Regions from separate parts of the Rhizobium sp. 2YAF20 genome, predicted to be linked through region 1. Evidence: riboswitches for the same ligand, from Rfam matches in the RefSeq annotation. Region 1 holds a riboswitch; each other region holds the start of a gene.
The links. Region 1 has a riboswitch for cobalamin ahead of bluB (5,6-dimethylbenzimidazole synthase). Riboswitches for the same ligand answer to the same signal wherever they lie in the genome.
Positions count from the first base shown of each region.

Region 2: it holds a riboswitch for cobalamin, as region 1 does, so the genes downstream of both, AB4Z52_RS04070 (ABC transporter ATP-binding protein) here and bluB (5,6-dimethylbenzimidazole synthase) in region 1, are expected to answer to the same signal.
Region 3: it holds a riboswitch for cobalamin, as region 1 does, so the genes downstream of both, AB4Z52_RS16180 (aromatic ring-hydroxylating oxygenase subunit alpha) here and bluB (5,6-dimethylbenzimidazole synthase) in region 1, are expected to answer to the same signal.

Region 1 is NZ_JBFRFF010000003.1:168,858-179,450, forward strand. It holds gene AB4Z52_RS06830 (DUF2865 domain-containing protein) at 1-936, shown strand, start outside; gene bluB (5,6-dimethylbenzimidazole synthase) at 1,240-1,935, opposite strand; cobalamin riboswitch at 1,978-2,185, opposite strand; gene AB4Z52_RS06840 (TolB family protein) at 2,229-3,068, opposite strand; gene AB4Z52_RS06845 (NAD+ synthase) at 3,099-4,778, opposite strand; gene AB4Z52_RS06850 (DUF1003 domain-containing protein) at 4,990-5,520, shown strand; gene AB4Z52_RS06855 (GFA family protein) at 5,534-5,959, opposite strand; gene AB4Z52_RS06860 (class II 3-deoxy-7-phosphoheptulonate synthase) at 6,165-7,538, opposite strand; gene AB4Z52_RS06865 (TadE/TadG family type IV pilus assembly protein) at 7,945-9,240, shown strand; gene gor (glutathione-disulfide reductase) at 9,446-10,593, opposite strand, start outside.
Region 2 is NZ_JBFRFF010000001.1:842,613-853,205, forward strand. It holds gene AB4Z52_RS04045 (FAD/NAD(P)-binding protein) at 1-569, shown strand, start outside; gene AB4Z52_RS04050 (RrF2 family transcriptional regulator) at 788-1,255, shown strand; gene AB4Z52_RS04055 (SfnB family sulfur acquisition oxidoreductase) at 1,311-2,519, opposite strand; gene AB4Z52_RS04060 (FAD/NAD(P)-binding protein) at 3,008-4,423, shown strand; gene AB4Z52_RS04065 (sensor histidine kinase) at 4,603-5,661, shown strand; cobalamin riboswitch at 5,823-6,043, shown strand; gene AB4Z52_RS04070 (ABC transporter ATP-binding protein) at 6,152-6,964, shown strand; gene AB4Z52_RS04075 (ABC transporter substrate-binding protein) at 6,978-7,937, shown strand; gene AB4Z52_RS04080 (FecCD family ABC transporter permease) at 8,007-9,017, shown strand; gene AB4Z52_RS04085 (DUF924 family protein) at 9,113-9,673, shown strand; gene AB4Z52_RS04090 (mechanosensitive ion channel family protein) at 9,810-10,593, shown strand, end outside.
Region 3 is NZ_JBFRFF010000012.1:40,150-50,742, forward strand. It holds gene AB4Z52_RS16175 (2Fe-2S iron-sulfur cluster-binding protein) at 1-437, opposite strand, end outside; gene AB4Z52_RS16180 (aromatic ring-hydroxylating oxygenase subunit alpha) at 440-1,684, opposite strand; cobalamin riboswitch at 1,796-1,994, opposite strand; gene AB4Z52_RS16185 (DUF6656 family protein) at 2,317-2,931, shown strand; gene AB4Z52_RS16190 (alpha/beta fold hydrolase) at 3,022-3,723, shown strand; gene AB4Z52_RS16195 (L-threonylcarbamoyladenylate synthase) at 3,861-4,835, shown strand; gene AB4Z52_RS16200 (FAD-binding oxidoreductase) at 4,854-6,308, shown strand; gene AB4Z52_RS16205 (hypothetical protein) at 6,405-6,704, shown strand; gene AB4Z52_RS16210 (ester cyclase) at 6,729-7,115, shown strand; gene AB4Z52_RS16215 (LacI family DNA-binding transcriptional regulator) at 7,112-8,170, opposite strand; gene AB4Z52_RS16220 (hypothetical protein) at 8,320-8,637, shown strand; gene AB4Z52_RS16225 (methyltransferase) at 8,702-9,730, shown strand; gene AB4Z52_RS16230 (VOC family protein) at 9,748-10,125, opposite strand; gene AB4Z52_RS16235 (class I SAM-dependent methyltransferase) at 10,257-10,593, shown strand, end outside.

The DNA of each region.
Region 1 (10,593 bases):
GCCGCTGCCTGCGACCAGCTTGGAAGCGCGATCGATCGCATGCAGGAGCAGATGCGCTATCTGATGGATCAGCGCGCCGGCCAGGGCGGCGGATCTGATAAGGCTCTGCGCGGCGAGCTTGAGACGGAGTTGCGCGACAATGGCTGCGACCAACCATCGTCGATGGGCTTCGATACGACGATCAGCGATCGGACGGACGAACCGGCGACCCCGGACCAGCAGGCAATGCGGACCGACTCATTCTTTCCGCCGATGGATCGGGCCTCTCCCCGTCCGCCGATCGCCGCGCGCGGCTTGCCGCGAAATGCCTATGGCACGCCTGCAGGTGGCTACGGCGCCAGCGTCCGGACCGTCTGCGTGCGGACCTGCGATGGCGGCTTCTTTCCGATGACATCGGATGCAACCGCCGCCGATTTCCAGCGCGACGCAGACAGCTGCGCCAAGATGTGCCCGGGTGTCCAGACGGAACTCTTCTTTCACTACCTGCAGAGCCAGGAAACGACCCAGATGGTCTCGGCATCAACCGGGGCGCCCTATAGCACCATGCCCTACGCCTTCGCTTACAAAAAGCGGGCGCCCGGCGAAAAGTCCTCATGTAGCTGCAACATGTCGGCCTATTACGATGAGATCAAGCGCGAGAACGCGATAGGCGAGCAGCCCCGCCAGCCGGCAAACGCCGCCATCGGGGCTCAACCCGAAAACTCGATCACAAACATCCCGAATGGTTCGATAACCACCATCCAGACTATCAAGCCTCTGCCACCCGCCCCAGCCCCGCAATCGACAGCCAAGAGCGAACCAGCAAAGCAGCCCGAAGACAGACCCTACGACCCGGCAAGCAAGGTCCGCCAGGTCGGCCCGCAATTCCTGTCGGGCGATGAGGGCAAGATCGACCTTAAACATCCGGTAATCCCCGGTGCCCAACCGGCGCAATAGGCAACGCCAATGGCGCGAAAGCTAGTGACTGACGGGGACAGGCGAAACGGTCGCGTGTCCCGCGCGCAGCTCTAAAGATTGAACAAGATCGCCCCATCGGACGGAGGCGACGCTGGCGCGTCAGCGGCAGCCAGTGCAGCGGCTGATGCGGCAGGGATGTCCTCGTTAAGCCGTGTGGTGGCATTATAGAGCTTGCCGATAGCCGGATCGCTACCGGGATTGCATCCGAATCCGACAGGGAAGCCTCGGCGGCAGTTGCATAAATGGGCTGTTTCGTCGGTACGGTGACGGCGCAGATATGGATCAGCGTTCCGGGTCCGGCTGTTGCCAGCGATCATGGAACACCAGTTCGTCGAGTGGCAATCTCTGTCGCCAACCTTTCACCGCAAGCTCCGGCTCGCGGTACAATTCATCGACAAAGCCGAGACAGAGCCAGGCGATGATCTCGATCCTCTCGGGAATGCCCAGCAGCGCGCGAATATCGGCATCGTGAAAGATGCTGACCCAGCCGACGCCGACGCCTTCTGCTCGTGCCGCAAGCCAGAGATTCTGCACGGCGCAGACCGTCGAAAAAGCATCCATCCGCGGATTGTGCGTTCGCCCAAGCACCACGCTGCCGGCACGGTCTGGATCGCAGGTGACGCAGATGCTGAGCGGCGCCTTGCGGATACCCTCGAGCTTCAGAGAGCGATATGTATCGCGCCGCTCTGCATCGAACATCAAGGCTGCCTCATCATTGGCGCGGCTGAAAGCGCGCCAGGCGGCTTCGCGAACACCGGTATCGCGCACCAGAACGAAATTCCATGGCTGCATGAACCCGACGGAGGGTGCGCTATGGGCAGCGCCAAGCAACCGGCCGACCAGATCATCGGGCAAAGGGTCGGGCAGGAACTGGTCGCGCACGTCGCGCCGCGTCTCTATGGCGCGGTAGACCGCCTGGCGCTCCGCAGTCGAAAAGGCTGTCGCATGGACGAAAACGTCCTTCGGATCGGGTCGCATCGTCTATCCCCAACAATGCCGACTTTGCCGCCGTCCGCGCGGATCAGTCTATCGTATCAGGCCGGTCTTCTGACTTGGCTTCGTCTGATCGCCGCTGCCTTCCCGGTTTAACGACCAGTGGCAAGTTATTGGAAGAGAATGCTATCCCCTCCCCGCGACGATCATCCGCCTCACAGCGTTGGGCACGTGCCGGAATTTCGCCGGCTTCCCGATTCTCCCGCTTTCGCGGGCACCTGACGACAAAGCTATGCGCGATCCACCTGCCGAAAGCAAGTGGATCGCACCGCATTGTCTCAGGCTGCCGGCTCGTACCTGACAAAGGCGAACTCTTCGCCATCCGGCGACCAGCACGGAACATTGATCGTTCCCTGCCCGCCGAAAAGCTCCAACAGCGTCACGAGATTTCCGCCATCCATGTCCATCAGCCGCAGCCTGACATTCAAATCGCGCGGATGATCGAACACATCTGCGTCGTAGGAGAGGAACAGAACCTTTTCGCCACTCGGCGACGGATGCGGAAACCAGTTGCCGTAATTGTCGTCGGTGATCTGTTGGACATCGGTACCGTCGGGCCGAATGCGCCATATCTGCATGAGACCGGAGCGGCTGGAATTGAAATAGATCCACTCCCCATCTGCCGAATAATCGGGGCCGTCATTGCGGCCCTCGCCATGGGTCAGCCGCCGCTCCTCGCCGCCACCGACCGGGATCGTGTAGATGTCGAAAACCTCGTCGCGAATGCCGCAATAGGCAAGGCTCTTACCGTCCGGCGACCAGCCATGCCAATAGGACGGCAGCTTGGTCGTCACCTGTCGCGGCGACCCGCCCTCTGCCGGCAGCAGGTAGATGCAGGATTTTCCCAGCAGCGTTTTGTCGGAGATCGCAAGCAACGAACCATCAGGCGAAATCCCGTGGTCGTTGTTGCATCGGACGGCATAGCCGGTATCGATCTCCTCCACCTCGTCGAAGTCGTCGCTGTCATCAATCGGCACGCGGTAAAGCAGGCCATCGCCGTTCACCAGCAGATAGCTGCCGTCAGGAGCAAAATTCGGCGCCTCCACCAGCTGGTCGGTTTGCCAGACGACACCGGTCTCGCCCGTGCGGATGTTGTAGATCTCGACGGAACTTCGCATGGATACTCCAAATTGGAAAATGTCGGTTGCCTACCTGTCGCGGAACCGGTTGGTGATCGGATAGCGCCGGTCTCGGCCAAAGTTTTTCCTGGTAATCCTGACCCCAGGTGCTGACTGCCGGCGCTTGTATTCGGCAAGATAGAGCAGATGTTCGATGCGATGCACGGTCGCAACGTCATGGCCGCGGGCAACGATGTCGTGGACCGCCATCTCGTTCTCCACCAGGCATTCGAGGATGTCGTCGAGTACGGGATAAGGCGGCAGCGAGTCCTGGTCCGTCTGGTTGGGCCGAAGCTCCGCCGAAGGCGCCTTGTCGATGATGTTGACCGGGATCACCTCACCCGACGGCCCAAGCGCATCCGGCGGCACATGCGCATTGCGCCAGCGCGCCAGCGCATAGACCTGCATCTTGTAGAGGTCCTTGATCGGGTTGAAGCCGCCGTTCATATCGCCGTAAAGCGTAGCGTAACCGACCGACATTTCGGACTTGTTGCCTGTCGTCACCACCATCGAGCCGAACTTGTTGGAAATTGCCATCAGGATCGTTCCGCGAGCGCGGCTTTGCAGGTTCTCTTCGGTAATGCCGCTGTCCGTCCCCTCGAACAGGCCGGCCAGCGCCGAAGAGAAGCCTTCGACCGGCGCCTCGATCGATACAATGTCGTAGCGGCAGCCGAGCGCCCTGGCGCAATCGGCGGCATCCGTGAACGAATCCTCCGAGGTGTAGCGATAGGGTAGCATCACGGTGCGCACCCGCTCCTCGCCGAGCGCGTCCACCGCAATTGCGGCGCAAATAGCCGAATCAATGCCGCCGGAAAGGCCAAGGACAACCGTCTTGAAGCCGTTCTTGTTGACGTAGTCGCGGAAGCCGAGCAGGCAGGCGCGATAGTCGGCTTCCTCGTGCTCAGGGATATGCGACCTCGGACCTTCGGCGCAATGCCAGCCGGCGTCGCCCTTCCTCCAGACCGTCACCGCCTGCGTCACCTCGAACTGGCTCATCTGGAAGGCAAGCGACTTGTCGGCGTTGAAGGCGAAGCTGGCACCGTCAAAAACCAGCTCGTCCTGGCCGCCAACCTGGTGGGCATAGATCATTGGCAGGCCGGTCTCGATTACCTGCTTCAACACGACCTGATGGCGAATGTCGACCTTGCCGCGGTAATAGGGCGATCCATTCGGCGACAGCAGGATTTCAGCGCCGCTCTCGGCCAATGTCTCGCAGACGCCAAGATCGCCCCAGATATCCTCGCAGATCGGAATGCCAAGCCGCACGCCGCGAAAGTTCACAGGCCCCGGCATGGCGCCCTGGTCGAAGACGCGCTTCTCGTCGAATTCGCCGTAGTTCGGCAGATCGACCTTGTCGCGAACGGCGATGACCTTGCCGCCATCGAGAACGGCGATGGCATTGTATCGCCCGGTCTCGTCCTGTCTTGGAAATCCGATGATGACGCCGGGGCCGCCATCCGCGGTGTCGGCAGCAAGGCTTTCAACGGCCTTCCAACAGGCACGGATGAAAGCCGGCTTCAGCACCAGATCCTCAGGCGGATAGCCGCAGAGAAACAACTCCGTGAACAGCACGAGGTGGGCGCGCTCTCGCGCAGCATCCGCCCGCGCCTCACGCGCCTTGGCAAGGTTGCCCGAGACATCGCCAACGGTTGGATTGAGTTGCGCAACGGCAATGCGGAACGACTGGGTGATCGAGTCTTGTTCTGTCATACGCCACATTTAGCGCTGGCATGCGGCCTCTGCAACGCTCCCGCCTACACAATTCGTCACTGCAGCGACGAGAAAATAGGACCGCGGTCACGAGCCCGCGAAAACCGCATTGCTCGGCCACCAGCTCGCCACCTGAGACGTTGTTTCACGTTGCAATTTGCAGCGACAAAAGAATACTGGCACCGAAGACGATCAGCCCGCGGAGCCAGGCATGTATAACCTACCGAATTTCGTTCACACCCATTTCGACAAGTCTGCCGATGAACTTGGCGACATTGAAAAGCGCGTGCTGAAAAAGGCACATGAACGCAAGATCATCTCCACCGACGTCAACGCCGCTTTGTTGGCCGAAGCATCGCTCGGCCAGCGGCTGGCCGACGATATCGCGCGGATAGGCGGCTCCTGGGGCTTCATCATCTCCTTCCTGCTGTTCCTGACCATCTGGACGGTGGTCAACACCATCCTGCTGGCCACCCGTGCCTTCGATCCCTACCCCTTCATCTTCCTCAATCTCCTGCTATCGATGATCGCCGCCATACAGGCGCCAATTATCATGATGTCGCAGAACCGCCAGACCGAGCGCGATCGCTTCGAGGCGGCCAAGGACTACGAAGTCAATCTCAAGGCGGAACTCGAAGTCCTGTCGTTGCATCAGAAGATCGACTTGCAGGTCCTCACCGAGCTGTCGTCCCTGCGCGAGGAGATATCCCGCCTGACGACCGCATTGGCGGCAAAGGGCTGACGGGAGCTGAAAATCAGTCGGACGGCCCTGCCGTCAGCAGACCCGGCCGACCCTGCCGATACTGCGGCAGGCCGTCGGCGATCTCATAGAAGTCGCCCTTGTCGGCACAAAAGATGTGGTAGGCCAGTTTGAGATCGCTCGGTTCGTCGAACAGGCCTGCCATGATCGAAATCTCGTCGGCGCCATCCGCTACCCAGAACAAGGCCGAGCCACACACGGAGCAGAAACCACGGCGCGCGAACGAACTGGCGCGGTACCAGCTAACCCTGTCCTCGCCTTCGATCTCGAGATTGTCCAACGGGACGTTGGTCGCGGCGTAGTAGAGCCCCGTCTGTCTGCGGCATTGAGAACAGTGGCACGCGACGACCTCCCGCAACTTGCCCTTCGTCTTGAAGCGAACAGCCCCGCAAAGGCACGATCCCGCATGTTCGTCGTTCATCACTTCCCCTCTTGTCGCCATCTGAAGCTTTTCGGCAACGTCACGCGCCCGAGGGCTCACGTCAAACGCAAAAGAATGATTGGATATTCAAGGGGATTGATCCTGCCTTGACCTGCCGGCGTCGGTTGGTGTGAGCACGATGCAAATAAAAAGGGCCAGTCTGACGACCGGCCCTCTTTTTGAGATTGCATCGCTCGGCAAGCGATCAGCCGTTGGCAACCAGCCGCTTTTCGTCGCGACCGCCCTTCATGCGCTCGGCAAGCAGGAAGGCGAGCTCAAGTGCCTGGTCGGCGTTGAGGCGCGGGTCGCAATGGGTATGGTAGCGATCCTGCAAGTCGTCGGCGGTGACGGCGCGAGCGCCACCGGTGCATTCGGTAACATCCTTGCCGGTCATCTCGATATGAATGCCGCCCGGATGCGTGCCCTCGGCCCGGTGGATCTGGAAGAAGCTCTCGACTTCCGACAAAATCCGCTCGAACGGCCGGGTCTTGTAGTTGTTGAGCGTGATCGTGTTGCCGTGCATCGGATCGCAGGACCAGACCACCTTGCGGCCCTCGCGCTCGACGGCGCGAATGAGCTTGGGCAGGCTGTCTGCCACCTTGTCGTAGCCGAAGCGGCAGATCAGCGTCAGGCGCCCAGCCTCGTTGGCCGGATTGAGGGCGTCGATCAGCTCGATCAGGTTGTCCGGCGTCAAGGTCGGGCCGCACTTCAGACCGATCGGGTTCTTGATGCCGCGGAAATATTCGACATGGGCATGATCAAGCTGGCGGGTGCGATCGCCGATCCAGAGCATGTGGCCTGAGGTGGCATACCAATCGCCCGATGTGGAATCTACACGCGTCATCGCTTCCTCATAGCCAAGAAGCAACGCTTCATGGCTGGTGAAGAAATCGGTTTCGCGCAGGCTCGGCTGGTTCTCGGCGGTGATGCCGATCGCCTTCATGAAGTCCATCGTTTCGCTGATCCGATCCGCCAGCTTCTTGTAGCGTTCGCCCTGCGGGCTGTCCTTGACGAAGCCGAGCATCCACTGGTGGACGTTCTCGAGATTGGCATAGCCGCCCATCGCAAAGGCACGCAACAGGTTCAGGGTCGCCGCCGACTGGCGGTAGGCCATCAGTTGACGTTCCGGATCGGGAATTCGCGCCTTTTCGGTGAATTCGATGCCATTGACGATATCGCCGCGATAGGCCGGCAACGTGATGTCGCCCTGCTTTTCGACATTGGACGAACGCGGCTTGGCGAACTGACCGGCGATACGGCCGACCTTGACGACCGGCAACTGGGCGCCGAACGTCAGCACCACAGCCATCTGCAGGAAGGCACGGAAGAAATCGCGGATCGTGTCGGCCCCGTGCTCGGCAAAGCTCTCGGCGCAATCGCCGCCTTGCAGCAGGAAGGCATTGCCATCAGCCACATTGGCGAGATGCTTTTTCAGACGGCGGGCTTCACCGGCAAAAACCAGCGGCGGGAAGGTCGCAAGCTGCGCTTCGGTCGCTGCGAGCGCCGCCTTGTCCGGATATTCCGGCACCTGCTGGATCGGTTTTTGCCGCCAACTGTTCGGGGTCCAATTCTGTGCCATCTCACTCACCTGTCTTGTAGCCGGTCTCCGCCGGATGTGCCGTCGTCGACAAATAACGGCGGCTTATAAACCTTTGAGGTCGGCTTGCATAGCTTCCGTTCGCGTCGTTCGAAACGAGCTATTTCCGGTCAATCCGTGCCCGCCCTTCAGATAGGCGCCAAGCCCCCTATTTACAAATGCCTAACCGCAATCCATGTCCTCGCGAACCAGGATAGCCGGGAGAATGTTGCCGCCTGCAGTGTCTGCGTCGGCCCGACGCGAAGAATGCGCGACGGGTCGTTTACCATTTGCTCACCAGATTGCTTTGCAAGCAATTTAGCTTTGGCGAATATTATCACATTCGCAATTGCATATCGTGGCGGTCGTTGGCGACGGCGCAAAAGACGATCTTGGGGTAAGACTGATGATGTGGACACTGTGGCGGCGCTTCTGCAGCAGCAAAGAAGGCAATTTCGGTATCATGACGGCGCTTTTGCTGGTGCCGCTTGTCGGCACCGCCGGCATGGCAGTCGATGTCTCGAATGCGGTCAGCATACGCAGTGAACTCTATGCCAATGCAGACGCTGCCGCCGCCGGTTCGCTTGCGGAAAAGTCGCCTGGGATGGCAGCGGCAATGACGATGTCATCCGATGGCAGCGTGGATCTTGCGGCAGCCGACGCAAACAAGCTGTTCTTCAGCCAGACGCAAAACGACGGTTCGCTGGACGGCGTCAACGTCAGCGTCAACATCGGCGTCACTAAGGCCGCCAATGTCGTCAAATCCAATGTCACCTTCACCGCCGTTGTTCCGACCACCTTCATGCGCATCCTGGGTCAGAACACGATCAGCATCTCCGGCTCCGCGGTCGCGCAGAACCAGCTGGCGACCTATGTCGATTTCTATATGCTTCTCGACAATACGCCGTCCATGGGCGTCGGCGCGACACCGACCGACGTTGCGCTGATGGAGTCGAAAACCCCCGACACCTGCGCATTCGCCTGCCATCAGCTGGATATCACCAACAACTACTATGCTTTGGCCAAGTCGCTCAACGTGACCATGCGCATCGACGTGGTTCGCGAAGCAACGAAAACGCTGACGACAACGGCGAGCAACAGCCGGACGACTTCGGATCAATACAGGATGGCCGTCTACACATTCGGAGCCGCCGCCGAAACAGCCCAGCTCACGACGATTTCGGCGCTGTCCTCCGACATGGCGCAGGTCGCCCAATATACCAGCGCCGTCGACCTCATGACGACGCCGAAACAGAACTACAACAACGACGAACAGACAAGCTTCGATACCACGCTCACTCAGCTGGGCACGAATATCGACACGCCTGGTACCGGCACCAACAGCGCAAGCCGTCAGAAGGTGATTTTCTTCGTCACCGACGGTCTCGGCGACAGCAAGAAGCCGACCGGATGTACACAACCATTGACGGGCGATCGGTGCCAGGAGCCGATAGACACCACGTTCTGCCAACCGCTGAAGAACCGCGGCATCAAGATAGCCATCCTCTACACCACCTATCTTCCGCTACCGAAAAACGCCTGGTACAACACGTGGATCAAGCCATTCCAGAGCCAGATCGCCACGAAGATGCAGGCCTGCGCCTCGCCCGGCCTTTATTTCGAGGTCAGCCCGACCCAGGGCATCAGCGACGCGATGAACGCGCTCTTCCTTCGCATCATCCAAAGCCCGCTGCTTACCGGCTGATCGACGCCAACAAGCCGACGAGAGAACCCGCGTTTTGCACGGGTCCTTTTCCCAATGCGCCAGCCCGGGCCTCTATTTCGAGGCAAGCCCGACGCAGGGTATCGACGACGCGATGAAGGTGCTTTTTGAGAAGATCGTCAGCAGTCCGCGCATCACGACTTGAACCGCGAGAACGTGAGCCCAGCGGTCCATTCGTCCGTTTGGTTCATACCCGCTTGCCGCCGACCACGCGGTAGCTCGGCGAATACATCGTCACCAGCTCCTCTGATGCCGTGGGGTGCACAGCCATGGTGCGGTCGAAGTCGTCCTTGGTGCAGCCGGCCTTCAGGGTAATGCCGAGAAGCTGGGCCATTTCGCCGGCGTCGTGGCCGAGAATATGGGCGCCCACGACCTTGCGATCTTCGGCATTGACGATCAGCTTCATGATCATCTTTTCATTGCGGCCCGACAGCGTCGCCTTCATCGGGCGGAACTGGGCGCGGTATACCTCCAGCTCCTTGTAACGCCTCCCGGCCTCTTCCTCGCTCAGCCCTACAGTTCCGATCTCAGGCTGCGAGAAGACGGCAGTCGCGATCAGATCGTGATCCGGTTTGGTCGGGTTGTTCTTGTACTCGGTCTCGATGAAGCACATCGCCTCGTGGATCGCCACCGGCGTCAATTGTACCCGATCGGTGACGTCGCCGAGCGCGTAGATATTCGGTACCGACGTGCGCGAATAGTCATCGACAACGATGGCGCCCCGTTCATTGGTCCTGACGCCGGCCGCCTCGAGACCAAGACCCTTCGTATTCGGATCGCGGCCGAGCGCCAGCATCACCACGTCGACATCGAGCCTCTCACCCTTCTTCGTGCAAGCCTGCAGTCCCTGGTCGGTCTTCGTGACTTCCTCGATGATGTCGTGGCAGAGGATCTGGATGCCTTTGCCGACCATCGCCTCATGCAGGCCTTGGCGCATATCCTGATCGAAGCGCGACAGTATCTCTGCGCCGCGATAGATCAGCGTCGTCTTAACCCCCAGGCCATGGAAGATATTGGCAAACTCGACGGCGATATAGCCGCCGCCGGCAATAAGGATCGATTTCGGCAGTTCATCGAGGTGAAAGGCCTCGTTCGACGATATGCAGAACTCGTGGCCGGGCAGCGCGCTGTGATGGTTCGGCGCGCCGCCGACGGCGATGACGATCCGGTCGGCAGTGACGGTCTTGCCGGTTTTCGCCAGCCGCACGGTATGGGCATCGACCAGCTCGGCCCTGGTATCGAGAATGTCGGCCTTCGCATTATCGAGACCCTTGCGATAGAGACCCTCGAGGCGGGCAATCTCCTTGTCCTTCGCCGCAATCAGCTTCTTCCAGT
Region 2 (10,593 bases), on a different contig from region 1:
AGGGCGGGGAGGTCTGGCGGGCGTTGCCGCTTGCGGAGCGACGCCGCGTCGTCAGGCACTTGCGGCCGTTCTGGGACGTGCACCGGTTCAGGATTGCGCCACAAGTCGAGGATGCGAGCGAGCAAGGGATCAAAGCGGGGAGGCTTACGATTCTGGCGGCTTCGGTCGAGGAGGTTCGCAGCGACGGCGCGCAGATCGATTGCCGTCTGCGGCTCAGCCGTTCGGCCCGGCGCGTCGAACATCGATTTGACGCGGTCGTGGTAACGACGGGCCCAGGTCACGGCGGTATCCTTGGCAGCCAGCCATGGATCCGACAGCTCGCGGAAGCCGGCTATCTGTCGCTCGACGGTACCGCGCTCGGGCTTGCCTGCGACACGGCATCGCGCGCCCTGGGGCTTGGCGGCGAGGTTTCGCCGCAGCTCTATATCTCCGGCCCGCTGGCGCGCGGCACCTTCGGCGAGCTGATGGGGCTGCCGCAGGTGTCGGAACATGCGCTCTTCGTTGCCGACGAGATCGGCCAGGCTCTGGGTCAGAATAGGTTCGGCGCGCTCGATATTAGTGCCGCGTGACACTGCTCGCCGGCGTGGCAATCGTTGCATCGGCGATACATCTGCGGGATTTTAAGAACATAAACTATACAATTTGTGAGTTATTGCCTTGTTTGCGGCTGATTCTGGGGATATTTCCTGATCTTAGACGTTCGATCTGCTGCATACGCCGTTCTTGATAGACGCGCCGATGACGTGCCGGATTTTTGGCAACTGAATTTTCAGTAAAGCGAAGAGCAATGCTTACGAAAAAAGGGAAATACGGATTGAAGGCGCTGGTCGATCTGGCTCGCCTCGCTCCGGGCGAGACCGCTTTCATCAACGATATCGCCTCGCGCAACAATATCCCGAAGAAGTTCCTTGATACCATCCTTTTGGAATTGAGGAATTCGGGCGTTCTGCGCTCAAAGAAGGGGCCGGGCGGCGGCTATTCACTGTCGCGGCCGGCTGCCGATATCCGCATCGGCCACGTCATTCGAACGCTCGATGGTCCGCTGGCGCCGATCCGCTGTGCCAGCCGCACGGCTTACGAAGCCTGCGACGACTGTGCCGATCCGGAGCGCTGTCAGGTGCGTCGTTCGATGACGGAAGTGCGCGATGCGATCGCTTCCATCCTCGACAACATGACGCTCGAACAGTTTGTCGCCACCGGAGGCCGTGGCATCGAGGCGGGGGACGAAGATTTCCGGGCGTCGAACGCCAGCTGACCGCATATTCCTTGATCCCGCCTTGTCACGCCGGCCTCGAGCCGGCGTTTCGATTTCAGGGCACCTCGTTTTTCGGCGGCTCGATGTCGTTTAGATGATAGTTTCCAACGGTGTGATGTTTCTGCGAAGTCGGTTCTCGTGCCGCGTGGGCGCGGGCGTTGCGCCAATGGCGGTCGAGGTTCAGGCCTATCCGCGTCGAGGAAGTGCCGGCAAGCTCGAACAGCGCCGTTGAGGCTTCGATCCCGATTTCAGCCGCCAGCGCACTTGCACCCACGACTGAAAGCGCTGCGTCGATAACGTGCGCCTCGGTCGCATTGATCTGGGCGATGTCGAGTTTCCCACCGGCCCGTTCGATCATCGCGGCTGCCGCTTCGATGCGGACCGCAATCTCGCCGATCCGCGCGATCGTCAGCGGATTGTCGGCAGCGCGCCTGATGCCGCCGTCCATCCGGGGTTGGGCATTGCTCCTGACGAAGTCTACCGTCGCGGCGAAAGCAGCGCGGGCAATGCCGAGGTCGACACCGGCGCGGGTAATCCGCCCGACGGCACCGATCGTCGTCGGTTGCTTCAGACCGTTGTCGAGGCGGATGACCGCTTCGGCATCGACGTAGACATTGTGCAGGATCGTCGTCCCGCCGCCGTTGGTGCGCTGACCGAACCCGTCCCAGTCATCGATGAGCTGAATGCCTTCGCTGCGCCGGGGCAGGAGGGATAAAACCCGTTCGTCAGCGGGATCGCGTGCGAAGACAGCAATCCAATCGGCAAAGAGAATGCCCGTCGAATGGGCCTGCCGGCCACCGAGCCTGTAGCCGGCGCCATCGGCTGTCAGCCGGGTCTCCTGGGCGATTGCCGTCGGCGCGGAAAATGCGCCGGCCATGCGATCACCGGTAAGCGCCCGCGCAAAGGCGATTTGCTTCTGCTCCTCGTTATCGGCCAGGCGCAAGATTTCGAGCACATGGAAGTGGCTCTGCGATATCTCGGCAATCGAGGGGTCGCCTTGGGCAAGGATCGCGATGATTTCCGCAAGTATGGCGTTGGAGATGTCGAGCCCCTCATATTCGGAGGGAACGGAGACGCCGAGCAGGCCGGATTGCGAGAGAGCTTCCAGCTCGTCGTCCGGCAATATGCGGTTGATGTCGCGGTCGCTGGCGAGCCTTGCAAAATCGGCGGCAAGCGAGCGTGCGGCTTCCAGCGCCTCGTCATCGCTTTGGATAAGGCGTGCCGGGGGTCGGGTGCGCTCGTGCAACTGCGATACGGTTCCCATCCATCACTCCATCAGCTACCCGGTATTTGTGACTTATCCGCGAGCGCGGGTAAGTCCGTCTATTCTACAGATGATGCTCGCATTAGATTTTCTTTGCTTATCTGCCGGTCGCCTGTTGGAATAATAAGCGCCACGCCGGCAAAATGTAGTCCAACGTCGTTTTTTCTTGGCCAGTCGGTCGGCCGTTTCGGAGCCTTCGTTAAGAACCTTCTCACGGGGTGCTTGCAAGAAAGCGCTTGCTAGAAGCGCATTTTCGCGCTTTGTTATACGACTAAACGTGTAGACTATTAACACATCGAAGGTTGGCCCGGCGGGGATTTTCGCCCGTGTTTGCTTCGATGTCGTCGGATCGGTTGTCGATTTCCATGCCGATCCCAGAGCGGCCAGGGGCTCATGTGGCCGCAGCCCGCAACTGTGCGGATGGCAGGCAAGCGCGTATCAGAGTGCCTAGAAAACCATGATCGACCATCTCCAACGCAGGAGTTGATATGACGGTTCGGGGACTTTTTTCTTCACGGGTAGCGGCTTCGGCCCGGCCTTCCGCCATGCCACGCATCGCCGTCGTTGGACGCGGCTTTTCCGGCATGATGACTGCGATCGCATTGATGAAGACCATGCGGACGCCGTTTCATCTGCAGCTCTTCGACCCGAATTCCAGCGTCAGCGGCGGGCAGGCGCTCGCCTCTGGCCATTCCAGCGAAATTCTCAATAGTCGTGTTCGCGACCTTTCGGTGTCCTCGGGCGATGCCGATGATTTCAATGATTGGCTTTGCGCCAATACTGAATTTCGCACCGCCGTGCCGGCAGCCATACCGGGTTTCCAGCAGATCTTCGTGCCGAAAAGCATCTTCAGCGACTATGTCTACGAGCGATTTTCCGAGGCGCTTGCTGCCCGTCGGGACATATCGGTGCAGGTCAGCAACGACCCCGTTCTCGCTCTTCGCCGCAGCCGAGGCAATCGCTTCCTCGTGGAAAGCGCCAGTGCGTCCAATCCCCTGTTCGACACCGTCATTCTTGCCACCGGATATGGCATCGGCGATCCTCAAACGGAGGTCGCCAGTGCGGCCGATCCATCCTCCCCGGTTCGCGCCCGCCGACTAGTCGCGCGCCCGCATACGGTTCTCCTTGGCAGTGGCTTGCGCGTGGTCGATCGACTGCTGCAAATGCGTGAAAGCGGATATAGCGGCCAGATCACCATTATTTCCAAACATGGCTTCCTTCCGCAAAGCCACACCCGCATCAATGCTGACCCGGTTTTCCCGGCTGAGGCAATGCCGGCGCGTTTGAGCGGGATCGTGCGGTTCGTCCGTCAGGCCTGTCGCCAGGCGGAGGCCGGCGGCCAGAACTGGCAATCGGTCATGAATGGTTTGCGCAAACACGCCCGCTCTTTGTGGCGCGCCCTGCCGGCCTGGGAGAAACAGCAATTCAACAGGCATCTCAGGGCGATCTACGACAGCCATCGGAATCGCCTGCCGGAGGCCATGCATGTTCGGTTGCGGCGAGAGCTTGCGGAGGGAAATACCCTCCTTCGCAGGGGGCAGATCCTGCGAATGACGCCAACCGGTCTCGTCATGACACCGGTCGGACGGCCTGAGGAAGAACAGATCTACGCCGACCAGATCGTCGACTGCCGATGTCAGGCGCCCGATCTCGATACGCCGCTGATGCGAAGCCTCATCGACGCAGGCCTTGCGATGCCGGACGAATTGCATCTGGGGCTCGCCGTCAGCGCCAGGGGCGAGCTTGTCGTCGACGATCGCGCTACGGACGGGCTCTTTGCCGTTGGTCCGCTTGGCCTCGGCAGCCTGCCGGACATTGATCTGGTGCCCGAGATCGTCACCCAGGCCTATGCGGCGTCCGAGGGTATATCGGCGCGCTTCTACCCACGCTGCCAGGCGGTCTGAATCCGATCGAATTCCTCGATGTGTTGACGCGATCCGCGAACAGCGATGCGTCCCTCGCGTGTAGGGCGTATTGGTGTTCGCGGGTCGCGGCATAGCGTATGTGCAGCATTAGAGATAAGCGGTAGTAATGTGGGACGAACTGGGTAGTTCGTCGTCGTCATGAAGATACTGGAGGCGGAATGATTGAGCCGGAGGCCAACGCTGACACCACCATCGATATCCTTTACATCGACGATGATGAGGCGCTTGGCGCGCTTACGCGCCGGAATATGGAACAGCGCGGTTATCGAATTCATCTGGCGCTCGATGGCGCTTCCGGTTTTGCAAGGCTAGCCGAGGGCGATATCGATGCGATCTTGCTGGATCACTTTCTCAAAGACGAGACCGGTCTTGATATTCTTCCCTGCATTGTTTCGATGCCGGATCATCCGCCGGTGATCTATGGCATCGGTTCTGGCGACACCAGCGTCGCGGTCGCGGCGCTGAGGGCTGGTGCAGATGACTACGTCGTCAAGGATGTCTCCGACGATTACTTCGATCTTCTGTCGGCAGCGCTCCAGCAGGGGCTCGAACGTGTGCGTTTCCGCCGCGACATGATGCGCACGCAGGAAGTCATTCGCCAGGAGCGGGATCGCGCGGAGCTGCTGCTTGCGGAAGTCAATCACCGTATCGCCAACAGCCTGGGGCTGGTTGGAGCATTGATTCGGATGCAGGCATCGGTGACTGAAGACCAGGGGACGATCGACGCACTGCAGGAAACACAGATGCGGATCAACGCGATCGCCAGCGTCCATCGGCGGCTCTATACCAGCCATGAGGTCGGCACGGTCCGGCTCGATGAATATCTCGATAACTTGCTGCAGGAGCTCGAGGCCTCGATGCGCAACGACAAGCGGCCGCATGGCGTGGCGCTCGCCTGTGAACGGGTGAGCCTTTCGACCGACAAGGTGATCACACTCGGCCTCATTGTCAGCGAGCTCGTTACCAACGCCTTCAAATATGCCTATCAGGAAGGAGAGGCCGGTGAAGTCCGCGTCGTGGTCAGAAGGAGCGGCGTCGATGACCTGCGTGTCCATGTCGAAGACGACGGCGGCGGTTTCGATCCCGCTGCTGCGCCGAAGGGAACGGGCCTCGGCTCCAAATTGTTGGGGGCAATGGCTTCCAGTCTCAAAGCAGAGATCGTCTATGATCCGGATCATCTAGGCACGCGCGCCGTCTTCATCTTTCCCATCGATTGACAGTTTCCTCATTGCGTAATCCGGATGATTTCTTATTGCCAATCGTTATGATATAACATATCAGATCTGGCGAGGCGGGTCGATGTGCGGACCTTTCATGCGGGCAGACGGGGACAACTGACAAATCGTCGGGATCGCAGTTGCCCGTCTGGCAATTCCGTGAGACGAGTGAGGGTGATGGTGCTGCCGCCGGGATTATCCGGAGGGCGGCTGAAAAGGGAACACGGTGAGGATTACCCATCAGGGGCCAAAACCGTGGCTGCCCCCGCAACTGTAAGCGGAGAGTGCGTTCGCGATATGCCACTGGCTTTTTATAGGCCGGGAAGGCGCGAACGGACTGTGACCCGCGAGCCAGGAGACCTGCCATCGATGGTGTCAACGTAACGGACGGGGTGTTCCGAGTGGAAAATGCGTGGTCGGGAGAGGGTGCAGATGCGCCCGAATGCCTTATCGTGACTTTGCCTCCGGCGAGATCTCCGGGAGGCGGTCCATGGGCAATGCGAACAACCAGGCGGGTCGGTCCGCCTCCAAGCAGGCGCGACTCGATGTCGACGGGCTGAGCTGGGGTCCAAGGCCCGGGCAACACATCATCGCGAATATGAGCCTTACTGTTGCGGCTGGTGAGCGGCTGGCGATCATCGGCCCGAACGGCGCCGGGAAATCGACGCTACTTCGTTGCCTTTATCGTGCAGTGCGGCCGGCTCGCGGCTCGGTACGCCTCGATGGGATCGATCTCTGGTCGATCTCGCCGCGGGAAGTCGCAAAGCGTATCGCCGTCGTACTCCAGGAGACGCCTGCGGATTTCCCCTTCAGCGTCCGGGACGTGGTGATGATGGGCCGCATCCCGCATCGAAAGGGATTGTCGCGTTGGAGCGAGCGCGACCACGACTTGACAGCAATGGCGCTGGATGAGCTCGAGCTCCGGCATCTTTCGCGCCGGCAATTCTCCTGCCTGTCCGGTGGTGAGAAGCAGCGGGTGCTGATCGCCCGCGCGGTCGTACAGGAGCCCGAGATCATCATCCTCGACGAGCCGACCAACCATCTCGACATCCGGCATCAGCTCGAGATTCTCGCATTGTTGAAGGGTCTTGGCCCAACGATCGTCATGACCTTGCATGACATCAATCTCGCAGCGGACTTTGCCACCAAGGTCGCCATCATCCAATCAGGGCGCATTGCCGGCCATGGCTCGCCTCAGGAGGCACTGACCGCCCAGCGCATTTCGGCTGCCTTTGACGTCACAGCCTGCGCGCATCGCGTCGTCGATGCTGAGCCCAGCCGTTTCACTTTTTCCCTCATCTGACAGGAGTTTCACCATGCGTATTCGCTACGGCCTATTGGCCGGCCTCTTCCTTGTCTCAACAATGCTTGCAAGCGCTGCCGGGGCGGAGCAAGTGACCGTGCGAAGCTGCAACCATGATGTCACCTTCGACAAGGTGCCGCAGCGGGCAATCGCCAATGACGTCAATCTCATCGAAATGATGCTGGCATTGAAGTTGACCGACAGGATGGTCGGCTATACCGGCGTTTCCGGCTGGAAGACGCTTGATGAGAAGCTGCGCAAGGCCGTCGAGGAATTGCCGGAGCTTTCGCCGAAATATCCGACCAAGGAGGTGTTGCTGAATGCCGATGCCGACTTCTATTTCGCCGGCTGGAACTACGGCATGAAGGTCGGCGGCGAGGTGACGCCGGAAACGCTCGCGCCATTCGGCATCAAGGTCTACGAGCTCACCGAATCCTGCATCTTCGTCATGGGCAAGAGCAAGCCGACCATGGACGACATGTTCGTCGACCTTTTGAACCTCGGGAAGATATTCCACGTCTCGGACAGAGCCGAGGCTCTGGTCGCAAGCTATCGCAAGCAGCTTGTCGAGATCGCCGCGAAGATTGGTCATGCCGATCGACCGGTGCGGGTGTTCGTCTATGACTCCGGCGAGGAAAAGCCGTTCACCTGTGGCCGTTATGGTATTCCGACGGCGATGATCGAGGCTGCCGGCGGCGTCAATATCATGGACAACGTCGAGAAGAGCTGGACCGAAGTGTCCTGGGAGCCGGTCATCGAGAGGAATCCTGAGGTGATCTTGATCGTCGACTACGGCGAGGTGACCGCCGCGCAGAAGATTGCCTTCCTCAAGGGCAATCCGGCCTTCAAGGGTCTTGACGCGGTCAAGAACGATCGCTTCGTCGTGCTGCCCTATGTCGAGGCGACGCCTGGACCGCGCAACATTGATGCAATCGCGACGCTCGCCAAGGCGTTTCATTCCGACGCAATGTGATGCTCGAGACATCAGCCAAGTGCCGGGCCGGGTTCGGCCTGGCGCTTAACTCATCTCATGGAAATCCGTATGCGCGCCGGCCCGTTGCTCGTCATCACCGTTCTTTTCATTCTCCTGGTTCTGTCGCTGACAGCAGGTGTTTCGGTAGGCGCTGCGCCGATCCCGTTCGCCACAGTATGGTCGATCGTCGCCAATAAAGTTCGGCCTGACACATTCGACGTCGTCTGGTCGAGCGGACAGGAGAGCATCGTCTGGGACGTGCGCTTTCCCCGCGCTATCCTCGCAGCGCTTGTCGGCGCGGGGCTTGCAATCAGCGGCGCAACCTTGCAGGCGTTGACGCGCAATCCGCTGGCGGATCCGCATCTTCTCGGCGTTTCCTCAGGTGCCGCATTCGGTGCGATCCTGGCGCTTGTGCACACCGGGTTGATCCTTGGGCTGCTTACCGTGCCGCTGTTTTCTTTCGCCGGTGCGCTGTCTGCAACCGGCGTCGTGGCCTTGGTCGCGCATCTCACCCGATCGCACTCGGCCGACCGGATGGTGCTTGCTGGCGTCGCGGTCGCCTTCGTCTTTACAGCACTTGGCAATCTGCTGATCTTTCTCGGCGATCCGCGTGCGACGAACACCGTGGTCTTCTGGATGCTCGGCGGGCTCGGTCTGGCGCAGTGGTCGCATCTCATTTATCCCGCCGTCGTACTGGCGGGTTGCCTTTCCATCTTGATGTTGAAGGCGCGGGAACTCAATGCGCTGGCGATGGGTGACGAGACGGCGGCGACGCTCGGCATTGCGGTGACCCGTTTCCGGCTGCTGCTGTTTGTCGTGACCGCGCTCGTGACCGGTGTGATGGTCGCTTTCTCCGGCGCGATCGGCTTCATCGGGCTGATGGTCCCGCATTTCGTGCGGCTGCTTGCCGGCGGCGACAATGTGCGTGTGATCCCCTTGAGTGCTGCCGTTGGCACATTGACGTTGATCTGGGCGGACATCGTGGCGCGGAAGATCATGACGCCGCAGGACATGCCGATCGGCATCGTCACGGGACTTGCCGGCGGCATTGCCTTCATCCTGATCCTCAGGAAAAACTGACGACGTGCGTTTGGCCGTTGTCTTCCTTGTCCGACAGCCTAGATGTTGACGGCGGTATCGCTCGGTACAGCAGCCGTATCGCTCTGGAGACAATGATGACTGGAAGCCGCTCTATCTGCACGCCGGAGGAGGTGCTGGATTTTTGGTTCGAGAGATGCGCGCGCGCGGATTGGTTCAAGGTCTCCGCCGCGCTCGACGAGGAAATGCGCCGCCGGTTCCGCGACACGCATCTGACACTTGCCGGGGGTGTCCTTGGTACATGGCGGGCGACGCCGGAAAACCAGCTTGCAACGATCATCGTCCTCGATCAATTTCCGCGCAATATCTATCGCGGGACGGCGCTGGCCTTTGCGACCGACGGCCTTGCGCTCCAGGAGGCGAAGCTTGCGCTCAACACCGGGGCCGACCAGGCGGTCGCGCGGGAGCGGCGTTGCTTCTTCTATCTGCCGTTCGAGCACGCCGAAAGCCTGATTGAGCAGGAGAAGGCGGTGGAGTTCTTTCAGGCGCTCGGGGACGAGGAGTACATCGATTTCGCCATCCGCCATCGGGCGACAATTGCGACCTATGGACGTTTTCCGCATCGCAATGCGTTGCTTGGCAGGGTGTCGACCGAGGCGGAGCGCGACTATCTCGCGCAGCCGGGCGCAGGTTTCTAGCGATGCCAGCCACGGCAGCCGCCATTCTGCCGCCTTTCTCTGCCTACAAGGCAAGAGCTCTATTCTGCCACCCGGCGAAACCAGTTTGTCGTAGCGCCGCCGATATTGCCGATGACATTGCGACGAGGAACCTTGCTTGCCCCTGCCAAAGACATTTGTTCGCCGTCTGATTTTGCTGCTGCTGGCTGTCGGGATTTTTGATCTCTCCGCGGCAAAGACAATATTTGCGCAAGACGCGCAGCAACCGGCACAGACGCAACAGGCGCAGCCCGTGCAGAACCAGCAGCCTGCAGCGCAACCGCAACAGCCGGCGCAACTTGCCAACGGCGTGCTGGATCGCGCCGCCGCGGATCTGGAAAAGGCGCGCAAGCAGCTGGCGTCGCTGCAAGACGGCGCCAAGCAGAGCGGCAACGACGACGAGGCACTGGTGGTGCTTTCCGGCAAGGCCGACGAGCTCAATCGCGCCATTGCCGGGATTTCCGCAAGCCTGAAGCCGCGCTTCGACGAAATCAATAGCCGCCTGACCCAGATCGGGGCGCCGCCGAAAGAGGGGCAGCCGCCGGAAGTGCCGCTCGTGGCGCAGGAACGCGAACGCCTGAACACCGAACGCTCGCAGATTAGCGTGATGACCGGCGATGCCGACAGCGTCGCAACCGCCGCAAGCCGTTTTGCCACCGACGTTACCGCGATGCGGCGGCAGCTCTTTGCGGAGACGCTGTTGCGGCGCACCGAGCTTACCGGATCGACCTTCGGCGATGCCGGCACGTCACTGGTCGGCGAAGCGGTCTCTTTTCGCGACGCGCTGGCGAGTTGGGGAACGTTCGTTTGGAAATTCAAGCGGATACCGCTCTTCACCGCGGTATTCTTGTCGCTTGTCTCGGCGCTGATATTGCTGTCGGGCGCCAATCGGCTGTTCGGCC
Region 3 (10,593 bases), on a different contig from region 1:
GTCATCGACATCATCGGCGTGATGCCGGAGCCTGCCGAGATGAACAGGTACTTCTCTCCGGGATGACGGACGTGGGTGAAATCGCCAAGCGGGCCGAAGGCGCGGATCCGCATGCCGGGCTTGAGGTTCTCAAACATCCAGCGCGTGCCGATGCTGTCCTTCTGCGCCTTGACCGTCACCGCGACCGAGAAGGGCCGCGATGGCGTCGAGGACAGCGTATAGGTGCGCATGACTGGCTCGGGGTCGACCGGAAGCTCCAGGGTGACGAACTGGCCCGGCAGGTAGCGGAACCAGTTCTCTCTATCGGAGCGGAACGTGAAGGTCATCACGTCGGGCGACTCCGGCGTCACCGACAGGCATTCAAGCAGATGCTGCCTGTCGCTCCAGGGCTGCATCTGATCGAGGTGCTGGTGTCGCTGCGAGACCGTCATGTTCATGTTCATGCCACCGCCGAGAGCTTGGACTGCTCGCCCTGCAGCCGGTTGACCATGAAGTTTGAGTACCATTCGACGAACTGCATGACGCCGCCTTCGTGGAGCTCCGAATAGGGGCCGGGCTCATAGGCTGGGGAATGAATGCCGAAGGCATTTTCCTCGACGATGCGGCGGTCTTGATCATTGGTTTCGGTCCAGACGTGGGTCAGTTCCTCGAGATTGTAGTCGACGCCTTCGATCGCATCCTTGTGGACCAGCCACTTGGTCGTGACCGCGGTTTCCTCCGCGTTGAGCGGCAGCACGCGAAACGAGATCGCATGGTCGCCGAGAAGATGGTTCCAGGTCGTGGGGTAGTGGAAAAGCAGCATAGTGCCGATTCCATTGACGGTCACGTCATCCGACAGCGGCCGCTTCACCGCATTCTTTCCCGACATGGTGTAGCTTTCGGCGCCCTCGATCAAGGGCATGCGGGCGGCGCGATACTGGCCATCGGTCGAGAGCTGGAACGTGCTCGGCAGGCCGGCCGCCTCGCAACGCTGCCAGTGCTCCTGGATGACGGGATCGCTCATGGCACCCTGCACGCCGCTGACGGTTGGGGCTTCCGAGAAGGTCCGGCAAAGCTCGGGGTGGTTGGCCGCGCAATGGTAACATTCGCGGTTGTTTTCCCAGACCAGTTTCCAGTTGCCCTTCTCGATGATCGTGCTCTGGAAGGCGACCTTCGCCTCGCTCATGCGGTGCGGCAGCATATAGGGCGCGATCATGTCGCGAACGGGGGCAAAATCGGGAGCTGTCTTGGCCAGGCAAATGAAGATGTAGCCGCCGACGCTTTCACAATGGACCGGCTTCAGATTGAACTGCGTCTTGTCAAAATCCTCGGCCATCTGCCGGGCAAAGAGCAGCGAGCCGTCGAGCTCGTAGGTCCACTGGTGATAGGGGCAGACAAGCTTTGCCGACGAGCCGCGCTCGGAGGTGCAGACGCGGGAGCCGCGATGGCGACAGCTATTGTGGAAGGCGCGGATGACGTTGTCGCGGCCGCGGACGATGACGACGGGGTAGTCGCCTACCTGGACGGTGAAATAATTGCCGGCGCGCGGCACTTCGCAATCATGGCCGATGAACAGCCAATCACGGTAATAGATCATCTCCATATCGAGCTTGAAATAATCCTGATCGATATAAAATGGTTGTTCCAGGCTGAAACCCTGGCGGCGGTTCTTCAACTGCCGGAGAACGTTGTTGCGAATATCCATCTGCATATCCTCATGCGAATTCGTTTGTCCTGGGAGCCGGAGGAAACGGCTGAGCCTCGGCCGAATGCCGATCGCCAGCTGCCTCCGGTCGCCCGCCGCGACCAGTTCAGGTCAAATCACGTTCCCAATGGCTGGTTTCCGGGCTCTGGAGCCGTCCCGAAGGACCGCACGGCACCTTCCCAGGCTTGCGACCCAGTGGTCTTATTGCCATGCTTCAACTCCACCACCGTTGCGGGGGCAGCGCCGGAATTCGACCGGCTTCCCAATTCTCCACCCCCTAGCAGGCGGCACCTCGAGATCACCCCCATATAACCACCTGAGATGATCGCTGTTTGGCTACAATGCGACATCCAATTCGAAATTGACGACAGCCTATCTCGCAACTGCAATAAACCTGCGGGCGTTGCTCATTGTCAATATTCATCAGTGATTTAAGGCAGACATAAAGCCGTGTGAGGTGGCCATTTTACCGTGCCGCAGCACGACCTGGCACATCGCCAATCTCGTTTGCGACATAGTCGAGCCAACTTGGTGGTTTCGCGTCCCCTCGGTTTGACCGGACGCCTTAAGAGGGGCTTAAGCATGATCTCATATTCTTGCCCCAACGATCACCAAGCCCAAGGGCGCGACGCATGGCAAAGCTTAGATATTACGACGCAAGGCCGGGCAAGGTCGTCGAGTCGCCGCGGCCGACGGCGGTCCATACCGAGTTTCTGCGCACCGGGCGGATCATCCGCAACAGCACCGCCAATTGGCTCGCCGAGGAGCGCCGCTACCTCTCCTATGACGAGGTTGCCGACAAGACGGCGCGCAAGCTCCAGGCAGCCGGCGAGAAGACCCACGACCGGCTGAGCAGCTTCCACCGCTCGATCAAATTTCCAAAGCTGATCTTCCACCGAACGCTTGCCGAAAGCCCGCATCTCGGCTATTGCCACGTCACCGCGGCGCGAACGCAATTCGCCAAATACGAAACCGTCAGCTGGGCATTCTACATCGCCAACTTCTTTGCGAAGATCGGCGAAAATGACAGCTTCTTCGAGGAGATCGACGGCAGGGCATCACGGATGTATTTCGCCGTCGCCGTCACCGCAGATGCAGAGGCCAAGGACAAGAAGCTGACGATCAACCGCAACGTTCGCGGCAACGGCGTGTTGTTCCAGACCCACGACCCGCAGGTGGCAATCCGCAACGTCCTCCTGCTCGGCGCCCGCAACGAACAACTCCGCGACATCATCCGCCAGCTTTAGTGGCGTCGATGGTGCGTAATTCTATTCCGGACCGACAAGACAACATCCGAAAGACGAGCTACCGTTGCGTGCATCCACAAGGGGCACCCAATGAGTGATCGCGCGCCAATTCTGTTGATCCCCGGATTGAATTGCACAGTGCGGCTCTTTGCCGGACAGATGGCGCAGCTATCAAGCCTCGGGCCTGTGCTCATCGCAGACCATCGGCGCGGCGATTCCATCGAGACAATTGCGAGCGAAATCCTGGCTGTGGCACCGACGCAGTTTGCCGTAGTTGGCTTTTCGCTTGGCGGCTACATCGCCTTTGAGATCATGCGCAGAACACCGGATAGGGTCGCACGCCTTGCGCTCCTGGGCACATCGGCCCGCGCTGACACCGAGGAACAAATCGAGCGCCGCCGAAAGCGTATGGCAATGGCAGAGCGCGGACTATTTCTTCAGAGTGTGGAAGATCAATTCGCTCAGATCGTGCACCGGACCAGGCGCGAGGACGCGGCGCTCCGAAGAGCTTATCTCAACATGGCAGCGGAATGCGGCGCCGACGCCTTTGTCGCCCATTTGAATGCATCGATACACCGCCCCGACTCCCGCGCCACTCTTGGAAGCATCAAATGTCCAACCTTGGTGATCGTCGGTGAGGATGACCAGGTGACACCTGCAGCGCTCGCCGAGGAAATCTCGAACAGCATCGAGAAGTCCAGCCTGCTCATTCTGCCCGGGTCCGGTCATCTCAGTCCGCTTGAACAACCGGAACTCGTTGCCCAAGCTCTCGTCAATTTCCTTCGAGGCTAGCGAGACAATCCGATGCCATCATGTGTACTCAATATCCCGTTTCTCGTTTGAACAGACGATAAGCCCGCGAGAGAGAACCGCATTGATCCGCCTGCCCGAAAGGCATAATGACAGCCTGAACTGAAACCGGTCAGGCCATGGCACGACATATCGACATTTTGAGCGATCCCGAACGCGGCATCCGCGAAGCGACCATCCTTCTTGCGCGGGGGTTGCCGGTCGCGGTGCCGACGGAGACAGTCTATGGGCTGGCCGCGGATGCGACCAACCCCAAGGCCATCGCCCGCATCTACGAGACCAAGGGCCGGCCGCAATTCAATCCGCTCATCTGCCACATGTCCGATCTTGCCATGGCGGAGCGCCACGCGGTTTTCGATCCGGTGTCGCGCCGGCTGGCGGAAGCGTTCTGGCCGGGGCCGCTGACTTTGGTGCTGCCCTTGAAGGCTGAAAGCACCATCCATCCGCTGGCGACCGCAGGGCTCAACAGCGTCGGGATCCGGGTGCCCATGGGCTTTGCCGGAGAGCTGATCCGCGCCTTCGGACGGCCGCTTGCCGCCCCCAGCGCCAACACCTCGGGCAAGATCAGCGCCACCAGCGCCGACCATGTCGAGGCCGATCTCGGAACCATGATCGAACTGATCCTAGAGGCCGGTTCCTCAGCCGTCGGCGTCGAATCGACCATCGTCAAGATCGAGGACGGCGAGATCAGGCTGCTGCGGCCGGGTGGGCTTGCGGCCGAGGATATCGAGCGTGTCGCCGGGCAGGCGCTCGTGCGCAAGGAGGGGGCGACGCCGGCGATCGAGGCACCAGGCATGCTTGCCTCGCACTATGCGCCTGGCGCTGCGGTTCGCCTCGATGCGCGCGACGTCTCCTTTGGCGAGGCGCTCATTCGCTTCGGTGCCGCTGACATTGTCGGCGAGAAGAATGCGACCATCGTGCTCGATCTCAGCGCTTCGGGCGATCTTTCCGAAGCCGCCGCCAACCTCTTCGATTTCATGAAGCGCGCCGATGCGAGCGGCGCTTCGACAATCGCCTTTTCCGCCATTCCCGACGAGGGCCTTGGCGAGGCGATCAACGACCGACTGCGCCGCGCCGCAGCCCCCCGCGAATAGACAAAGCAAGGACCGGCCATGAGCAATTCCGCAGCATCATCTGTTACCCCTGCCCCCGCTTCTCCCGCCCTCCTTGACCGCTTCGCCTCCATCGTCGGCGAGGCGCATGTCCTGCGCGACCCGTCTGACATCGCGCCGCGTCTCGTCGAGAACCGCGGGCTTTATCATGGCGCGTCGCCGATGGTGCTGAAGCCGGGATCGGTCGAGGAAGTCTCGGCCATTCTGAAGCTTGCGACCGAGACCGGAACGGCGATCGTGCCGCAGACGGGGAATACCGGCCTTGTCGGCGGCCAGACGCCGCGCGAGGGCGGCTCCGACATCATCCTCTCGCTGGAGCGGATGAACCGCATCCGCGACATCGATCCGGTCGCCAATATCGTTGTCGTCGATGGCGGCTGCATCCTTGCCGATGTCCAGAAGGCCGCGGAGGATCACGGGCGGCTGTTTCCGCTGTCGCTCGGCTCCGAGGGCTCCTGCCGGATCGGCGGCAACCTTTCAACCAATGCCGGCGGCACCGCGGTCCTTGCCTATGGCAACATGCGCCAGCTCTGCCTCGGTCTCGAAGTCGTATTGCCGACCGGCGAGATCTGGAATGGGCTGCGGCGGCTGAAAAAGGACAATACCGGCTACGACCTGCGCGATCTCTTCATCGGTGCCGAGGGGACGCTCGGGGTCATCACCGGGGCCGTCCTCAAGCTCTTCCCCCAGCCGCTCGGCCACCAGGTGGCGTTTGCCGGGATCGCGTCGGTGGAGGATGCGCTGACGCTGTTCAAACATGCCTCGGGCCTCTGCGGCGGCGCACTGACCGGCTTCGAGCTGATGCCGCGCATCGGCGTCGAGTTCACGGCCCGCAACATCCCCGGCGTGCGCGACCCGCTTGCCTCGGCGCACCGCTGGTATGTCCTCATCGACATTTCCACCTCGGATTCGGCCGAGACCGCCGAGCGGATGATGACGACGCTGATGGAGCAGGCTTTCGAGGAAGGGCTCGTGCAGGACGCGACGATTGCCAGCTCCGAGGCTCAGCAGAAGGCGCTCTGGCACATGCGCGAGAGCATGTCGGACGCACAGAAGCCGGAGGGCGGGTCGATCAAGCACGACGTCTCGGTACCGGTGTCGCAAATCCCCGAGTTCATGCATGAGGCGGAAGAGGCCGTGATGGCAGCGATGCCTGGCGCCCGCATCTGCGCTTTCGGCCACATGGGCGACGGCAACATCCACTACAACATCTCCCAGCCGCTCGGCGCCGACAAGGCCGCCTTCATCGGCCGCTGGCGAGAAATGAACAAGATCGTCCACGGGCTGGTGTTGAAGCACAACGGCTCGATCTCCGCCGAACATGGCATCGGCCAATTGAAGCGCGACGAACTTGCCGCGATCCGCCCCGGGATAGAGATCGACCTGATGCGTCGCATCAAGCGGTCGTTCGATCCGGCCGGCATCATGAACCCGGGCAAGGTCGTGGTGGTTTAGTTAGACCGGCGGCGTCTATCGCTACTGACACAATCTGACAGCAGGATCACCTAGGGTAGTTCCGACGGCACTCGCCAACAGGGAAGGAACTCCAAGATGATCACGTGGTTACGCAGCGCGGCAATAGCGTCCGGAAAAGTCCCGGATGCCTTTGCTTTCGTCAAAAAAGCAACGAAGCTGATCGAGGACAAGCACGATATAAAGATCACGATCAGCCGGCCGCTTGCCGGGAATCCGACGAGAATATTCTGGTATTCGCAGCACGCCGACCTGCAGAGCTATGAACGCGAGCACCAGAAGATCAACGGCGACACGGAGTTCCAACAAATGCTGGGACAGGCCAGCCACTGCTTCATCGAAGGCTCGGCTCACGACGAGATCCTCGAGACGATTTGAGCGAATTCGAAAGGGACAGTTGCCGTGATCAAGACTGAGCTTTCCGACCTCTACCGCGACTATATCTCCTGCCTGAACAAGCAGGATTGGCCGGAGCTCGGACAGTTCGTCGATGCAGAGGTCGCCCATAATGGCCGGCGGCTCGGGCTGTCGGGCTATCGCCAGATGCTGGAGAAAGATTTTCTGGAAATCCCGGACCTCTATTTCGATATACAGCTGCTGATTTCCGATCCGCCCTACATAGCGAGCCGCCTCGGCTTCGACTGTACGCCTCGGGCGAAATTCCTCGACCTCGACGTCAACGGCAAGCGCGTTTCCTTTACCGAAAACGTATTTTACGAATTTCGGCGGGACAAGATCGCCAAGGTGTGGTCGGTCATAGACAAGCCGGCGATCGAGGCCCAGCTTTAGGGTCGTGGTGGTGCCGTGGTCCCACGGACGATCAACGTGGCATCGAGCGTCTCCCGCTCCTTCGGCAAACTATCATCGAGAATTGCGCCGACGGCGCGACGGGCCATGTCGTTCAGCGGCTGTGCCATCGTCGTCAATCCCGGCTGGAACATCGCCGCCTCGGGTATGCCATCGAAGCCGATGACCGACACATGTCCGGGCACCGTGAGCCCTCGCTCCGTTAGCCATTGGATCGTAAAGAGAGCGATGCGATCGGACATCGCCAGAATTGCCGTCGGCGGACTGGGCGATGCGAAGATCTCTTCAAGACCAGCAGTGACGCTCTGCTGGTCGTTGCGCGTTGTATGTGTCGGCACGTCGTCACGTCCAACGCCGAACTCCGTCAACGCCTGCCAGTATCCAAGCATCCGGTCGCGCGGGGTCGATCCCAACAAGGTGTAAATTTCATCCGGCGCAATCGCTCGGACTGGACCACTGGAATGGCCAGTCGTCAACGCAGCGAAGCGACGGTGTCCCATCTGCGCCAAGTGGCGTGCCGCAGCAGCGGCGCCGTTGATGTTATCGATGCCGATGACCGGGACGGACATCTCAGGTGCTCCCAAGGCCAACGCAACGAAGGGCAACTGGCGCCGGCGCGTGAGGTCCACCAGCTTTTCCCCGCCGTCGACACATAAAAGAATGAAGCCGTCGACAAGTGCGCTGTTGATATTCCAGGCGAGCCTCTGTTCGTTGTTGGCCGACACAAGGGCGACACCTGTGCCCGAGGCATCACAAACCGCGCCGATCGCCGTCATCAACGATCGCGCCCATGGATCGTCGAAGAAATAGGACAGGGGCTCAACCGCCGCCACTCCGATCGCGTTGACGCGCCCTGCCCTTAAGAGACGTCCCTTGATATCGGGCCCGTTGTAGCCAAGTCTCCTTGCTACCCCGAGGACGCGTTCGCGCACTTCGTCCCGCACGATCTCGGGTCGGCTGAACACGTTCGACGCCGTACCTTGCGAGACCCCCGCGGCCTTGGCGACATCAGCTAGCTTTACGTGTCCCGGCGTCAAATTCACTTCCCCGCATAGGTTTCGACGAACAAACTAGCAGGCTCTTGTATCGATTCAAAATATCTTGACGAAGTCGGGTAGGCGAGTCAAGATTGAATCGGTTCAAGCGTATCCTATGCACTAATTGAATCGATTCAATGGAGGCTGACATGTTGCAGACCAATTGGCTGCTCAAGGACCTTTACAATGAGCGTTGGGGTGACCCCCTCGCCCATGACCCAGTTGGCGCCCCCGCGCCGAGCCGCGACGATCGCTGCCAGACGAGCTTGTTCGACGTCCTTGCCCTGGTGGTACGGCTCTTGCTTCGGCCTCGTCCAAAGCGTTCCGATGCCTGGTCCTTCACCATCCCCATCGATCGCCGCCTCAGAGACTTGCGCGAAGATCGTTCTGAAACCCACACCGGCAAAACATTGATGTCCAACGAGCGCGATACTCCAAAAGATTGCAACCGGCGCCGAGGGTTATGATGTATTGTCGCACCGCGCTCGGGGATAAGTCGGGCGGATCGTGGATGGACCGGGAGGGGTTGCTATGTCCTTGATTGCTGATGAAATGGCCATGGGCAAGGTCTCGCCGGCATTGCTGGTCGATGCCATGTTCGGCTTCCGGAAAACCGCCGCGATCAAGGCAGCGATCGAGCTTGACGTTTTCACGGCGATTGGCGGCAACGGCGCCACGGCGCATTCCCTTGGCACGGCGACCGGGGCTTCGGAGCGCGGCATGCGCATCCTTTGCGATTTTCTGGTGGTCGGCGGCTTCCTGACCAAGACAGACGATCTGTACGAATTAACGCCGTCCAGCCAGGTCTTCCTCAACCGTCAAAGCCCGGCCTATATGGGGTCGGCGATCGAATTTGTCGCGGCACCCGAGATCGCACGATTGTTCCTCGACGATCCCTCCGCCTTCGTGCGTAACGGCGGATCGGTAGGCTTGGCGAATGTGGCCCCGGACAATCCCGTGTGGATCCGGTTTGCCCGCGCCATGGGCTCGTTTGTTGCAAGCAGCGCCGAAAGCCTGGCAGCCGAGATCGCTCAATGGCCGACGCCGCCGAGGCGCGTTCTCGATATCGCCGCAGGTCATGGCCTGTTCGGCATAGAAGTCGCCAAGGTGCTGCCGAAAGCGGAAATCGTTGCCGTGGACTGGCGGTCCGTGCTGGCGCTCGCAGAAGAGAATGCCAAACACGCCGGCATTGCGGACAGATTTCGAATTCTGCCGGGCAATGCCTTTGAAGTCGACTGGGGAACCGACTACGATCTGATCCTCCTTCCGAACTTTCTCCATCATTTTGATCTCGAAACCTGCGTCGTGCTGTTGCAGAAAGTGCGCGGCAGCCTGAGCGCACAAGGCAATGTCGTCGCCGTCGAATTCGTACCGAATGACGATCGCGTTTCGCCGCCATTTCCGGCGAGCTTTTCGTGGGAGATGCTGGCAACCACGCCCAGGGGCGACGCCTATACGGAGAAAGATCTCATGGAGATGGCGAGAAGCGCCGGCTTCAGCGGGATTTCCACCCGCGCTCTACCGCCATCGCCGGCAAGCTTGATTTTCTTCAAACGCTGAGGAACGGACGCTCCGCCTCACTCACCGCGGTGGAAAAACGCTTCAAGCCGGTAGCCGTCGGGGTCGATGAGGAAGGCGGCGTAATAGAACTGGCCGTATTCGGGGCGGACGCCGGGGGGGCCGTTGTCCTCGCCGCCGTTTGCCAGACCCGCTGCGTAAAATCGGTCCACCGCCGCCTGGGTCGGCGCGACGAAGCAGAAGTGCAGGCCGGATTGGCGGTCGGCGGGGACTGGATGCGCCACCTGGCCCACCCAGAACTGCGCTCTCTCGGCGCCATATCCCAGCATGTTATCAAAGCTGGTCGCCCGCTCATAGCCAAGCGCACCTAAGGCTGCGTCGTAAAACTGGCCTGAACGTGCCAACTCCTTTACGCCAATCGACATGTGATCGAACATGAAACGCAGGCTCCTTCATTCAAACTGCCCGTTAACATATCGGTCTCGTAACGAGGTGCAAGAGCCAGTGCGCTTCTGTATATTGGCATGAACGGATATAACGGGAGGATCGAATATCCGGGGGATAAGCAATGACGGCAGCCGACAAGAATTTTGCAGGCGCAATTCCCGCTCTCTACGACCGGCTCCTCGTGCCGCTCATCTTTCAGGAATATGCGAACGACCTTGCCGGACGCGTTGGCCGGCTCAAGCCCCCGTCCCTGCTGGAAATCGCGGCCGGTACGGGCGTTCTGACGCGGGCGACGGCGCCTCTTCTCAATCCAGAGGCAAGGATTGTCGCCACCGACCTGAACCAGCCGATGCTCGACGTCGCCATGCAGAAACAACCTGGGGACAGCCGGATCGTCTGGCGGCAAGCGGATGCGTTGGCGCTGCCCTTCGACGACGAGACGTTCGATGCGGTGACCT